One region of the Rhizobium sp. 0TCS1.26 genome, then DNA from elsewhere that is predicted to be linked to it. Evidence: predicted binding sites of a transcription regulator. Region 1 holds the regulator's gene; each other region holds the start of a gene.
The links. The regulator LexA, encoded in region 1, represses DNA repair genes until DNA is damaged. The targets are predictions, from matches to a motif close to TGTTCNNNNTGTGTTCNG.
Positions count from the first base shown of each region.

Region 2: the regulator LexA is predicted to act here: its motif matches at 1,906-1,923, upstream of AAIH46_RS10090 (energy-coupling factor ABC transporter ATP-binding protein).
Region 3: the regulator LexA is predicted to act here: its motif matches at 1,763-1,780, upstream of uvrA (excinuclease ABC subunit UvrA).

Region 1 is NZ_JBCIYV010000001.1:44,520-48,490, forward strand. It holds gene AAIH46_RS00250 (ComEC/Rec2 family competence protein) at 1-1,866, shown strand, start outside; gene lexA (transcriptional repressor LexA) at 1,847-2,566, opposite strand; gene AAIH46_RS00260 (VOC family protein) at 2,735-3,589, shown strand; gene kdsA (3-deoxy-8-phosphooctulonate synthase) at 3,593-3,971, shown strand, end outside.
Region 2 is NZ_JBCIYV010000002.1:597,512-601,482, reverse strand. It holds gene AAIH46_RS10100 (biotin transporter BioY) at 1-468, opposite strand, end outside; gene AAIH46_RS10095 (CbiQ family ECF transporter T component) at 503-1,108, opposite strand; gene AAIH46_RS10090 (energy-coupling factor ABC transporter ATP-binding protein) at 1,102-1,782, opposite strand; gene AAIH46_RS10085 (winged helix-turn-helix domain-containing protein) at 1,941-3,128, shown strand; gene AAIH46_RS10080 (GNAT family N-acetyltransferase) at 3,152-3,571, shown strand; gene AAIH46_RS10075 (DUF1993 domain-containing protein) at 3,679-3,971, opposite strand, start outside.
Region 3 is NZ_JBCIYV010000001.1:231,417-235,387, reverse strand. It holds gene uvrA (excinuclease ABC subunit UvrA) at 1-1,626, opposite strand, end outside; gene AAIH46_RS01195 (single-stranded DNA-binding protein) at 1,893-2,444, shown strand; gene AAIH46_RS01190 (HPP family protein) at 2,557-3,783, opposite strand; gene AAIH46_RS01185 (MarC family protein) at 3,834-3,971, opposite strand, start outside.

The DNA of each region.
Region 1 (3,971 bases):
CCGCAGGCCGGCGGGCCGGCGGTGGACCTGAGTTTCCCCGAGCGGGCGCAGATGTCTCTCTACTCGCTGCGCGGCACGGTCGGCGACCGGATCCGCAGCTTCGTTCCCGGCGATGCCGGCGCCTTCGCCGCAGCGATCGTGACAGATGAACGCCGGGCGATCTCCAGCGAGGCGGTGACCGCGCTCAGGATGGCCGGCCTTGCCCATATCGTTGCCATCTCCGGCCTCAACATGGCGCTTGCCGCCGGCATCTGCTTCGTCGGCCTGCGTATCCTCCTCAGCCTCTCGCCGCCGCTGGCGCAGGCTCTGCCGACGAAGAAGATTGCCGCCGGTGGCGCGCTGCTGCTGGTCACGCTCTACTACGTCATCTCCGGCTTCGGCGTTTCCGCCGAGCGCGCCTATCTGATGATGGCGATCATGCTGACTGCCGTGTTCTTCGACCGCCCGTCGATCAGCCTCCACAACATCGCCCTGGCGGCTCTGGTGATCATGATCCTGTCGCCTTCGGCCGTCCTCGGCCCGAGCTTCCAGATGTCGTTTGCCGCAACCGCGGCGCTCGTCGCCGGCTATGCCGGCTGGACGGCGCGGCGGGCACGGCACGACCATGACACGCGGCCGCCGGCCGCCGGGGCTGCCGCCCGCAGTCTGTCGAGCCTCTGGACGATGGTCAGCGGAACCTTCATCACCTCATTGATCGGCGGCCTGTCGACGGCGATCTTTTCAGTCAGCCACTTTCACCAGCTGACCGGATACGGCCTCGTCGCCAACCTGGCGGCCATGCCGGTCGTCTCGCTGGTCGTCATGCCGGCCGGCCTGCTTGGCATGCTGGCGATGCCGCTCGGTCTCGACAAACCGTTCTTCGCCGTCATGGGCCTGGGCTCGGGCATGGTCATCGCCATTGCCACCGAAGTCGCCTCCTGGGGCGGAAACACGGTGGTTGGCCGCACGCAGCCGTGGTTCCTGCCGCTGACGACTGTCGGCCTGCTGCTGCTGGTGCTCCTGCGGACGCGCCTGGCGCTGTTCGGCCTCGTTCCGCTCGGCGCAGGTCTGCTGCTGGCCGGTATGGTCGAGCCATCGAAGAAGAACCCCGACCTGCTGATTTCAGAGGATGGTGCACTGGTAGCGGCGCTCGACGGAACTGGCGCCAGCCTCAACCGGCCGCGCCCGCCGGCCTTCCTCTACCGGCAGTGGGAAAGCGCCCTTCAGCTGGGCGAGATCAACAGCCCCGAGCGCAGAGACGCACCACCCGAGCCGCCGGCAAACCCCGTGCCTGCAGCGAACCAGCAGCCAGCGGGGCACCCTGTGCCCGCGGCAAACCCCGAGCCGACGCCTGAGACGACGAAGAGCAACCCAACAGCCAGCCCGGACGCAACTGCGACGACCGGCCAGACGTCCAAACCTGTCGCTCCCGCGAGGCCGCAACCGCTGACCCGCGAAGGACTGGCGTCCGCCCGGGCACTGATGCAGGACACATTCGCCGGCGCGCCTCCCGACCGGTTCGTCTGCCTCGGCCAGAAAATCTGTCTGCTGCGAAGCGCAACAGGCAATCGCATCGCCTGGATCGACGACGCGCGCTATGCCGGGCCTGCCTGCGATACGGCCGACCTCATCATCGCACCGCGCGCCCGTTTCGACACGTGCCGCTCGAACGCGCTGATGCTGAACGGCGCGAGCCTCAGACGAATAGGCGCCGTCGAGATCGATTTCGCCGCCAGCCGCGATCCCGGAAGCTGGCACCTGCGTGCGGCGATGACCGGCATCCGGCGCCCGTGGACGCAGCATCGCGCCTACGACTGGCGTACGCGCAGCATGGACGAGCAGCTACCCGAGCGGTTGGCGCGGATGATCAGTGATAGCGGCGGATGAGGCCGACGAGCTTGCCCTGAACCTTGACGCGGTCTGCGGAAAAGATACGCGTCTCGTAAGCCGGGTTTGCGGCCTCCAGCGCGATGGAGGCACCCTTGCGGCGAAAACGCTTCAGCGTCGCTTCCTCGTCGTCGACCAGCGCCACGACGATATCGCCCGGGCTTGCTGTGCTGCCATTGCGGATGACGACGGTATCGCCGTCCAGAATGCCGGCCTCGATCATCGAATCGCCCTTGACCTCGAGCGCGTAATGCTCGCCCGGCCCAAGCATCTCCATCGGCACGCTGATTTCGTGCGTGTTGTTCTGGATCGCCGAAATCGGCACGCCGGCAGCGATACGTCCCATCACAGGGACGGAGGCGGAGGTCGCATCATTGGCGGGGATGGCGACGGGGCGGGCGGCCGAGGGTGCTTGCGTCTTGCCGAGACTTCCCTCGATGACGCTCGGCGAAAACCCGCGGCGCGGCTGCGGTGCTGCGGAATAGGCTTCCGGCAGCTTGATCACTTCCAGCGCGCGCGCCCGGTTCGGCAGCCGGCGGATGAAACCGCGCTCTTCCAGCGCCGTGATCAGCCGGTGGATGCCCGACTTGGATGCCAGTTGCAGAGCGTCCTTCATCTCGTCGAAAGACGGCGGAACACCTGATTCTTTCATCCGTTCGTGAATGAACAGAAGCAGTTCCTGCTGTTTGCGCGTGAGCATGGCGGCGACCCCCTGAAGGAAACAAATCCAGAACGAACACTATCTGTTCCACATGTGTTCCGCAAGTGCCTAAGATCCGGTGAACGCAGGCTCATCACGGATTTTCTGCTTCGACTTCGCCCTGATGCGCGGTAAAACGGACGGCAATCGAGGCTGGAGGCATGCAAGATGGACAGTGACAGGCCACGCGCGATCGACCATCTGGTCTTGCCCGTCGAATCGCTGCAGACCTCGCGGGAGCGGCTCGAGGCGCTCGGCTTCACCGTCGCCCGGCAGGCGGATCATCCCTTCGGCACATCGAATGCCTGCGTCTTCCTGGCGGACGGCACCTATCTCGAGCCGCTCGCCATTCGCGACGCTTCTCTGGTCGGCGAGAGCGTGCGAGGCGGCAATGTCTTCACCGGACGCGACGCACGGTTTCGCAGCGGCCGGCTGGAGGGCCTTTCGGCGATCGTCGTGTCGAGCAGTGATGCCGCCGCCGATCACCAGCGCTTCCTGCGGGCGGGCATTTCAGCCGGCGACATGCTCGGTTTCTCGCGGCAGGCGTTGACCGCGGATGGGACCCCCGTCACGGCAAGCTTCCAACTGGCCTTTGCCGATCTGGAAAGCGACCTGTTCTTCTTGTTCAGCTGCCAAAGGATCAACCCGTTGCCGGCCGATCGCTCGGTGCTGGAGCGGCACGAGAACGGCGTGGTGGCGTTGCGCGAGGTGTTGCTGCACGGTGCCGCACCCGACGATCTGGTCAAGCGCATCGAGACGGTGACGCACGCGGCTGGCTTCAGCGAAGCGGAGGAGACGGCCTTCACGCTTGCCAATGCGCGCATCCGCCTTGTCGCCGGATCGGAAACCGCGAGTGGAACGGATAGGGCGGTGAAGGCGGCGGCGGTCGTCTTCCATGTCGCCGATCTGACGGTGACAGAGCTGTTGCTGGCTGATAATCACCTCCCATATGTGAGGACGCCGCACCGTATCACCGTGGCGCCGGCGCCCGGTCAGGGCGTTTCGTTCGTTTTCGAGGAGTAGATCATGGGCGTGAGCGCCAATGCAGAGGTTGCTGTCGGCGAGGGCTCGTCCCGCGTCATGTTTTCCAACAGTGGCCGGCTGTCGCTGATCTGCGGACCGTGCCAGATGGAAAGCCGCGACCATGCCTTCATGATGGCTGGCCGGATCAAGGAAATCTGCGATCGGCTCGATATCGGCCTTGTCTACAAGTCGTCCTTCGACAAGGCGAACCGCACGTCGCTGAACGGTCCGCGTGGCATCGGCATCGATGCGGCGATGGAGATCTTTGCCGACCTGAAGGCCGAATTCGGCTTTCCGGTGCTCACTGATATCCACACGGAAGAGCAGTGCGCCATCGTCTCGCAGACGGTCGATATCCTACAGATCCCGGCGTTCCTCTGCC
Region 2 (3,971 bases), on a different contig from region 1:
CAGCGACCCGAGCAGCACCTTGTCGAGCGGCGTACCGGCAGCGAACGAAACCCACGGAATGCCGATGGCATAGACGACGACCACGCCGCCGATCAGGCTTGCGGCAAGAAAGCCGGCCACCTGCCGCGCTGCCGACTGGTTTTCGCGCACCAGGCGCTCGGCGATGAGGCCGGTGACGAAGGTGCCGATGATCCAGCCGAGGATGTAGCCGGCCGTCGGCCCCATCAGCACGCCGAGCCCGCCGCGGCCGCCCGACATCACCGGCAGGCCGATCGCCACCAGAACAACCAGCAGCACGTAGGCGAGAGCGCCGCGCCGTGCGCCGATGATGCAGCCTGCCAGCATCACGCCCATCGACTGGGCGGTGATCGGCACGGGAATGAAGCCGAGCGTGACGGGCGGGATCAGGCCGAGCACGACGATGATCGCCGTGAACAGGGCTGACAAGACGAGGTCCTTGGTGGTCATTGAGTTGGATCCTTGCGACTGAACTTCGGTCATCTTACTGACCACGAATGCCGCGTGCGTCAATCGCCTCGGCAATGGCGTCGGCATCCTTGAGCACCGAGATGATCAGCGGCCCCAGCAGCCGGTGCAGCCGCACGGGCACGCCGCGCGCCTGGTGCGCCTCCTTGAGGCGGGCGTAGCGGAGGTGGATTTCCGGCACGAAGCGCATCACCAGGCCGAAGGCAAGGCCCACATCGGCGGCCTTCAGCAGGCCGAGGCGCTCCAGGGGCCGGGCAAGAGCCGTCAGCGTGTCGATGAAGGCGGCGATCGTCGTCGTTGCGGTGACGCTTGCCGCGGCAAGCAGCAGGGCGACCAGCCGCAGCACGCTTGCCAGCGCCTCGGCGGCCGGCAGGAAGACCAGGTTGAAGAGGCCAAGGATGGCGATGGTGAACAGCACCGGGCGGATCCGCCGGAAGGCCTCGCCCGGTCGCATGCCCAGCCGGACGTAAACGAACGCGCCGAGACCGGCAGCAGCGCCCAGCGGCAGCGGCCGCTCGACGAGGAACAGGCCGATGCTGATGACCACCAGCGCTGCAAGCTTCAGACGGACCGGCAGCCGGTGCAGCCAGGTATCGCCGTCGATGTCGAGGCTGGTCAGCATCCGGCGATCTCGCGGTATCGGACAATCGCTGTTTCGCCGGGTCCGTCGAAGGCAAGCGTCCCCTCGTGGAAGACCAGGACCCGGGCAAAATCGCGCACCAGGTCGAGGTCATGGCTGATGACGATCGCCTGCTCTTCCAGCCCGTCGATGGCCGCCTTCACCATGCCCCGGTTCTTCAGGTCTAGCTGGTTCGTCGGCTCGTCGAACAGGATCAGCTGCGGCCGGTTGACGACGACGGCGGCAAGCGCTGCGAGCTGCAACTGGCCGCCGGAAAGCTCGTGCGGCCGTCGCGCGGCGATCTCGGAAATGCCGAACCGGTGCAACACCGCATCGACAGCCGCATCGAGTGGCGCGCCCTTCAGGCCGCGGCTCTTCGGTCCGAGCGCGATGTCGTCGCGGACGATCGGCAGGATGATCTGATTGCCCGGGTTCTGGAAGATGAAGCCGGTCGCCGCCATCACCGGTTTGGCATCGGCGACGGTGTCGAGCCCGTCGAGCGTCACCCGGCCGGCGGTCGGCTTGGCCAGTCCGTTCACAAGCCGCGCGAAACTGGTCTTGCCGGAACCGTTGAGGCCGATGACGCCGATACGCGTCTCTAAGAGTTCCAGGCTGAGCGGCTTCAGCGCGATCCGTTCGCCGTAGCGCAGCTCCGCTCTGTCGAAGATGATGTGCACGGTTGGTAAAGCCCCCTGGACGTGCCGCCTCTATAGACCCGGTCGGCGGGGAGGGGAAGGATGCGCAGAATTCCTCGGGAGGGCGCCCCCTCTGCGCGCATCGTGACGGCCGGAGGTTTGCCGTTGAACAAACGGCGAACGTCGGCTAGCTTTCCCGGATGGCGATTCTGATCGACAACGGCCAAGCGCGAAAGATCTTCCTTGAGCGGCAGGGGCTGTCGCGTCCGCCGAACCGGCAGCTTGGCCGGCAGGGACTGTACGAGCTGATCGAGGAGCTCGGCTTCGTCCAGGTCGACAGCATCCAGACGGTCGAGCGGGCGCACCACCAGATCCTGTTCTCGCGCAACCAGACCTACCGCCGCGAGGACCTGACGGCGCTGCTCGAAAAGGACCGGCTGCTCTTCGAGCACTGGACCCATGACGCGGCGATCATCCCGTCGGCCTTCTTTCCATATTGGAAGCATCGCTTTCTCCGCCGCGAGGAGCGGATCCGCGCCAACTGGGGCCGCTGGCAGGGGGAGGGCTACGATTCCGCCTTCGAGGACACCCACCAGCGCATCCGCGACAGGGGCCCGGTGATGGCGCGCGAGGTCAAGGCAGAAGGCCACACGTCGGGCGGCTGGTGGAACTGGCATCCATCCAAGACGGCACTCGAATATCTTTGGCATACCGGCAAGGTGGCGATCAGCGGACGCGTCAATTTCCAGAAGGTCTATGACCTGGCGGAGCGGGTGATCCCGCCGGACCACTTCGAGACCGAGGTCGATCATCCGGCTTTCGTCGACTGGGCCTGCCGCTCGGCGCTGACGCGGCTGGGCTTTGCCACATCCGGCGAGATTGCCGCATTCTGGGATCTGGTGACGCCACTGGAGGCAAAGGCCTGGCTGGCGGAGCACCGCGACGAACTCGATGACGTGATGCTCGGCACCGCCGACGGCCGGCAGCGACTGTCGCATGGCTTTGCCGAGCAACTGCCGACGCTCATCGATCCGCCCGAGCCGCCGGCGAGGCTGCGGGTTCTCAGCCCCTTCGACCCGCTGCTGCGCGACCGCGACCGCGCCGAGCGGCTGTTCGGTTTCAACTATCGGATCGAGGTCTTCGTGCCCGAGCCGAAGCGTCAATACGGCTACTATGTGTTTCCGCTGCTCGAGGGCACGCGGATGGTCGGCCGCATCGACATGAAGGCGGATCGCAAGGCGGGCGTCCTGCAGGTCAGGCGGATCTGGTGGGAGAAAGGCGTGCGCGCCTCCACCGGTCGCCTGGAAAAGCTCGATGCGGAGCTTGGAAGGCTTGCGAGATTTACCGGTGTCGAGCGGATCGATTATCTCGACGGCTGGCTTGGATGAGAATTCCGGAAGAGGAGACTGCCTTGGACACCACCGGCTATGATGTCGAAGACCGCTTCCCACCGCTCGACGACTACCTGCACCTGCGCCAGGCTTCCGGTCTCACGCCGTTTTCGGTGGAAGCCGCGGCCATCGGGCTGAAGGGCACGCTGTTCGGCGTACGCGTCGTCCAGGATGACCATATCGTCGGCATGGGTCGCATCATCGGTGACGGCGGCTGCTTCTTCCAGGTCACCGACATTGCGGTTCTGCCGGAGCACCAGGGCAAGGGGCTCGGCAAGCGGATCATGGCGGCGCTGGTGGCATACCTGCGGGACAATGCGCCGGCCACCGCCTATGTCAGCCTGATCGCCGACGTGCCGGCCAATCGCCTCTACGCCCAGTTCGGTTTCGAGGAAACCGCGCCGCGATCGGTCGGCATGGCGATGAAGATCGCCAGGTGAGGGGCGACCGGGCGGCAGATGCCGCCCGCTGGAGTTCCTGACAGCCGCCGTCAGGCGGTGTCGTTGGAAGTTATTCTGGTGCCGAAGCCTTCCCTCGACGCAGTTACTTACGAACGGCCGAGATAATCCATCTTGCCGACTGGCACACCCTTGTGGCGCAGCAGCGCGTAGGCCGTGGTCACGTGGAAGAAGAAGTTGGGGATGGCAAAGCCCAGCACGTAGTCGCGGGCGGTAAAGGTGCGGACGCCGCCGCCGGACTTCACCTCGACGATCGCGTCGTCGCGTCCGTCCATCGATGCAGCGGGTACGGCTTTGAGGAAAGCGATGGTCTTGGCGATGCGCGCCTGCAGGTCGTCGAAGCTTTGTTCGTCATCCTGCATCGACTCGTTCTCGACCTCGC
Region 3 (3,971 bases), 190 kb from region 1:
GTGGAGGCCGATCGACGGCTCGTCGAGCACGTAGAGCACGCCCGTCAGGCCCGAGCCGATCTGCGAGGCCAGCCGGATGCGCTGGCTCTCGCCGCCGGACAGCGTGCCGGAGCTGCGCGACAGGCTGAGATAGTCGAGCCCGACATCGTTGAGGAACCGCAGCCGGTCGCGGATCTCCTTGAGGATCCGCACGGCGATCTCGTTCTGCTTGGCGTTCAGCCGCTCCGGCAGGTTTTCGAACCAGTCGCGCGCCATCCGGATCGACATCTCGGTGACGTTGCCGATGTGCAGCTTGTCGATCTTGACGGCGAGGGCTTCCGGCTTCAGGCGGTAGCCGTTGCAGGCAGGGCAGGGCGCTGCCGACATGTAGCGCTCGATTTCCTCGCGCGCCCAGGCGCTGTCGGTTTCCTTCCAGCGACGCTCGAGGTTCGGGACGATGCCTTCGAAGGTCTTCGTCGTCTTGTAGGAGCGCGCGCCGTCGGCGTAGTGGAACTCGATCTTGTCCTCGGTGCCATGCAGGATCGCGTCCTGCGCCGCCTTGGACAGTTTTGACCAGCGGTCGGTGAGCTTGAAGCCGTAGACCTTGCCGAGCCCGTCGAGCGTCTGGTTGTAGTAGGGCGAGGTGGATTTCGCCCAGGGCGCCAGCGCACCGTCCTTCAGCGTCCGCTCCGGTTCGGGAACGATCAGCGCCTGGTCAACCTTCTGCTGGGCGCCCAGACCATCGCAGGTCGGGCAGGCACCGAACGGGTTGTTGAAGGAGAACAGGCGCGGCTCGATCTCCGGAATGGTGAAGCCCGATACGGGGCAGGCGAACTTTTCCGAAAACAGCACCCGCTCGTGGGTTTCGTTCAGCGACTTGTTGGCCGAACCGCCGGCTGCGGTTTCTTCCGCCGGAAGCGGCTTGTCGGCGAACTCGGCGACCGCCAGTCCGTCGGCCAGCTTCAGGCACGTCTCCAGGCTGTCGGCAAGCCGGGCGCCGATATCCTCGCGGACCACGACGCGGTCGACCACCACGTCGATGTCGTGCTTGTACTTCTTGTCGAGCGCCGGCACCTCGGCGATTTCGTAGAACTGGCCGTCGACCTTGACCCGCTGAAAGCCCTTCTTCATCAGGTCGGCGAGTTCCTTCTTGTACTCGCCCTTGCGGCCACGCACCATCGGCGCGAGGATGTAGAGGCGGGTACCCTCGCCAAGCGCCAGCACCCGGTCGACCATCTGGCTGACCGTCTGGCTTTCGATCGGCAGGCCTGTGGCCGGCGAATAGGGAACGCCGACGCGGGCAAACAGCAGGCGCATGTAGTCGTAGATCTCGGTGACCGTGCCGACCGTCGAGCGCGGGTTCTTCGAGGTCGTCTTCTGCTCGATCGAGATTGCCGGCGACAGGCCGTCGATCTGGTCGACGTCCGGCTTCTGCATCATTTCCAGGAACTGCCGGGCATAGGCCGACAGGCTTTCCACGTAGCGACGCTGGCCCTCGGCATAGATCGTATCGAAGGCGAGCGACGATTTGCCGGAACCCGACAGCCCGGTCATGACGATCAGGCTGTTGCGGGGCAGGTCGAGGTCAATGCCTTTGAGGTTATGCTCGCGTGCGCCGCGAATGGAAATCGTCTTGAGTTCGCTCATCTGATAAAAGCTCTTCGGGAGGACAAGCCCCTTATGTAGTCATTCGACCGCCGCTGTCGAGGCGAAGCTTGAGGCTTCGTCCGGCAGCCGACTCACGGCCACGCACCGGGGTGTTGACAGGATCATAGGCGAACACTAGAACAAATAAAGAACAAATTTGCCTGTGGATTGTTCACGCTCCGCGACCTGACCGGGGCGCCAATGGTTTACTGTGGTGGGACACGGAAATTTCAGATGCCGCGTGCGGCGGCAGACAAGGTGAGACAATGGCTGGAAGCGTCAACAAGGTTATTCTGATCGGCAATCTCGGGGCAGATCCGGAAATCCGGCGCACCCAGGACGGCCGGCCGATCGCCAACCTTCGCATCGCAACGTCGGAAAGCTGGCGGGACAAGAACAGCGGCGAGCGCAAGGAAAAGACCGAGTGGCACACCGTCGTCATCTTTAACGAAGGCCTGTGCAAGGTCGCCGAACAGTACCTGAAGAAGGGGTCGACGGTTTACATCGAGGGCGCCTTGCAGACGCGCAAGTGGCAGGACCAGACCGGCAATGACCGCTACTCCACGGAGGTGGTGCTGCAGGGCTTCAACTCGACGCTGACCATGCTCGGCGGACGCGGCGACGGCCAGGGTGGCGGTGCCGGCTTCGGCGGCGGCGCGCGTGGCGGTGCCTCCTCCGGTGGCGATTTCGGCGGCGGCTACGGTGACGACTACGATCGTCCGCCGGCAGCATCTGGACGTGGCGGCGCTGGCCCGGCCGGCGGCGGCAATGCCGGTGGCGGTTTCTCGCGCGACCTGGACGACGACATCCCGTTCTGAGCCCGGCTCAGCAAACGATATATCGAACGGCCGGGCGCTCAGCGTCCGGCCGTCTGCATTTGAAGAGGTTGCCTCTCCGAGCCTTCGGGTCAGGAACGGCTAAGCGAAGCCCTCAAGGGCCGTCGTCGAGCACCGGCTGCGCGGTCTCCGTCTCCGGCCGGTCGGCCAGCATCGCCACGAGCGCATCCGACTGAGACAGGATGCCGGCCAGCCGCCCATCGGCATCGACGACAGGGAGATGGTGCAGTCCCTGTTCGGCAAAGACCACGATCGCGTCGCCGAGGGGCGTCTCCGGTCGCACCGTCCTGACCTGCGTCGTCATGATGTCGTTCACCGTGCCGCCGGCGGCGCCGGTGCCGGTGACAGCACGCTGAAGGCGCCCGAACAGGCCTGGTCTCGGGGTAGCGGCGATCCAGTCCGGGTGGTCGAGCAGATCGCTCTGGGTGACAATGCCGACGACTTTCGCCTGCTCGTCGGTGACCGGCATCGCATGGAACCGGTGATGGCGCATCAGCGCGTTCGCGGTGGTAATGCTTGTCCCGCGGGTGAGGGCCACCACGTCGCGCGACATGACGCTGGCGCAATCCAGATGCACCGCACGACGCCGGTAGGAGCGCAGTTCCGTGCGCCGCAGGATCGTCTCCAGATCCTCCCGGTCGATGTCGAACAGCATGTCGTAGTCCCGCAGCACCGCGTCGAGATCGGCAGAGGTGAAGCCGATCCGCTGCAGCGGCTTCGGATCGGCCGTCAGATGCTCGGGTCCCGGCGGCTTCACGGCCTTGGGATAGGGGTGACGCATCAGTCTGTGGAAGCAGATGGCAGACGCCAGCAGCAGGGCCGAGTTTCCGGCCACCGGCCAGAGCGCAAACCAGAAGCCCATATCGTGGATCGCCTGGCCGCCGAGCACCGCCGTCAGCGCGATCGCCCCGCCCGGAGGGTGGAGACAGCGGCAGGCCGACATGGCGGCGATCGCAAAGCCGATCGCCAAGGCCGCAGCCGTTACCGGATCCGCCACCAGCGACGCGACGATGACGCCGACGAGCGCGGAGACGGTATTGCCGCCGACCACCGACCAGGGACGCGCCAGCGGACTTGCTGGCACGGCAAACAACAGCACGGCGGAGGCACCCATCGGCGCGATCAGGGCGGGCACGGCGAGTTCTGCGTCCATGCGAGCCGCGAGAAACACGCCGGCAAGTCCGGTCAGCAGGATGCCGATCGCTGCACCAGACGGCGCGCGGACGCGCTCACGGAGGCTGAGCGGCATGGCGTTCGGCAGGATCTGCCTGAGCTTCTGCAGCAGTCGGGCAGTGGCGAGGCGGCGGTCGGGCGAGGGCATGAGGCGTCCGGAGAGCAGGTTGCAGGAGGTGGGAGGATAAAGGACTGGTGCTAGAGGCCGAAGGCCGAGCGCGTGCCGTCGATGACGAACTGGACGGAGAGGGCTGCCAGCAGCACGCCGAGCAGGCGCGTCAGCAGCGCACGGCCGGTGACGCCGAGAAACCGGTCCAGCCGGTCGGCGACCATCAG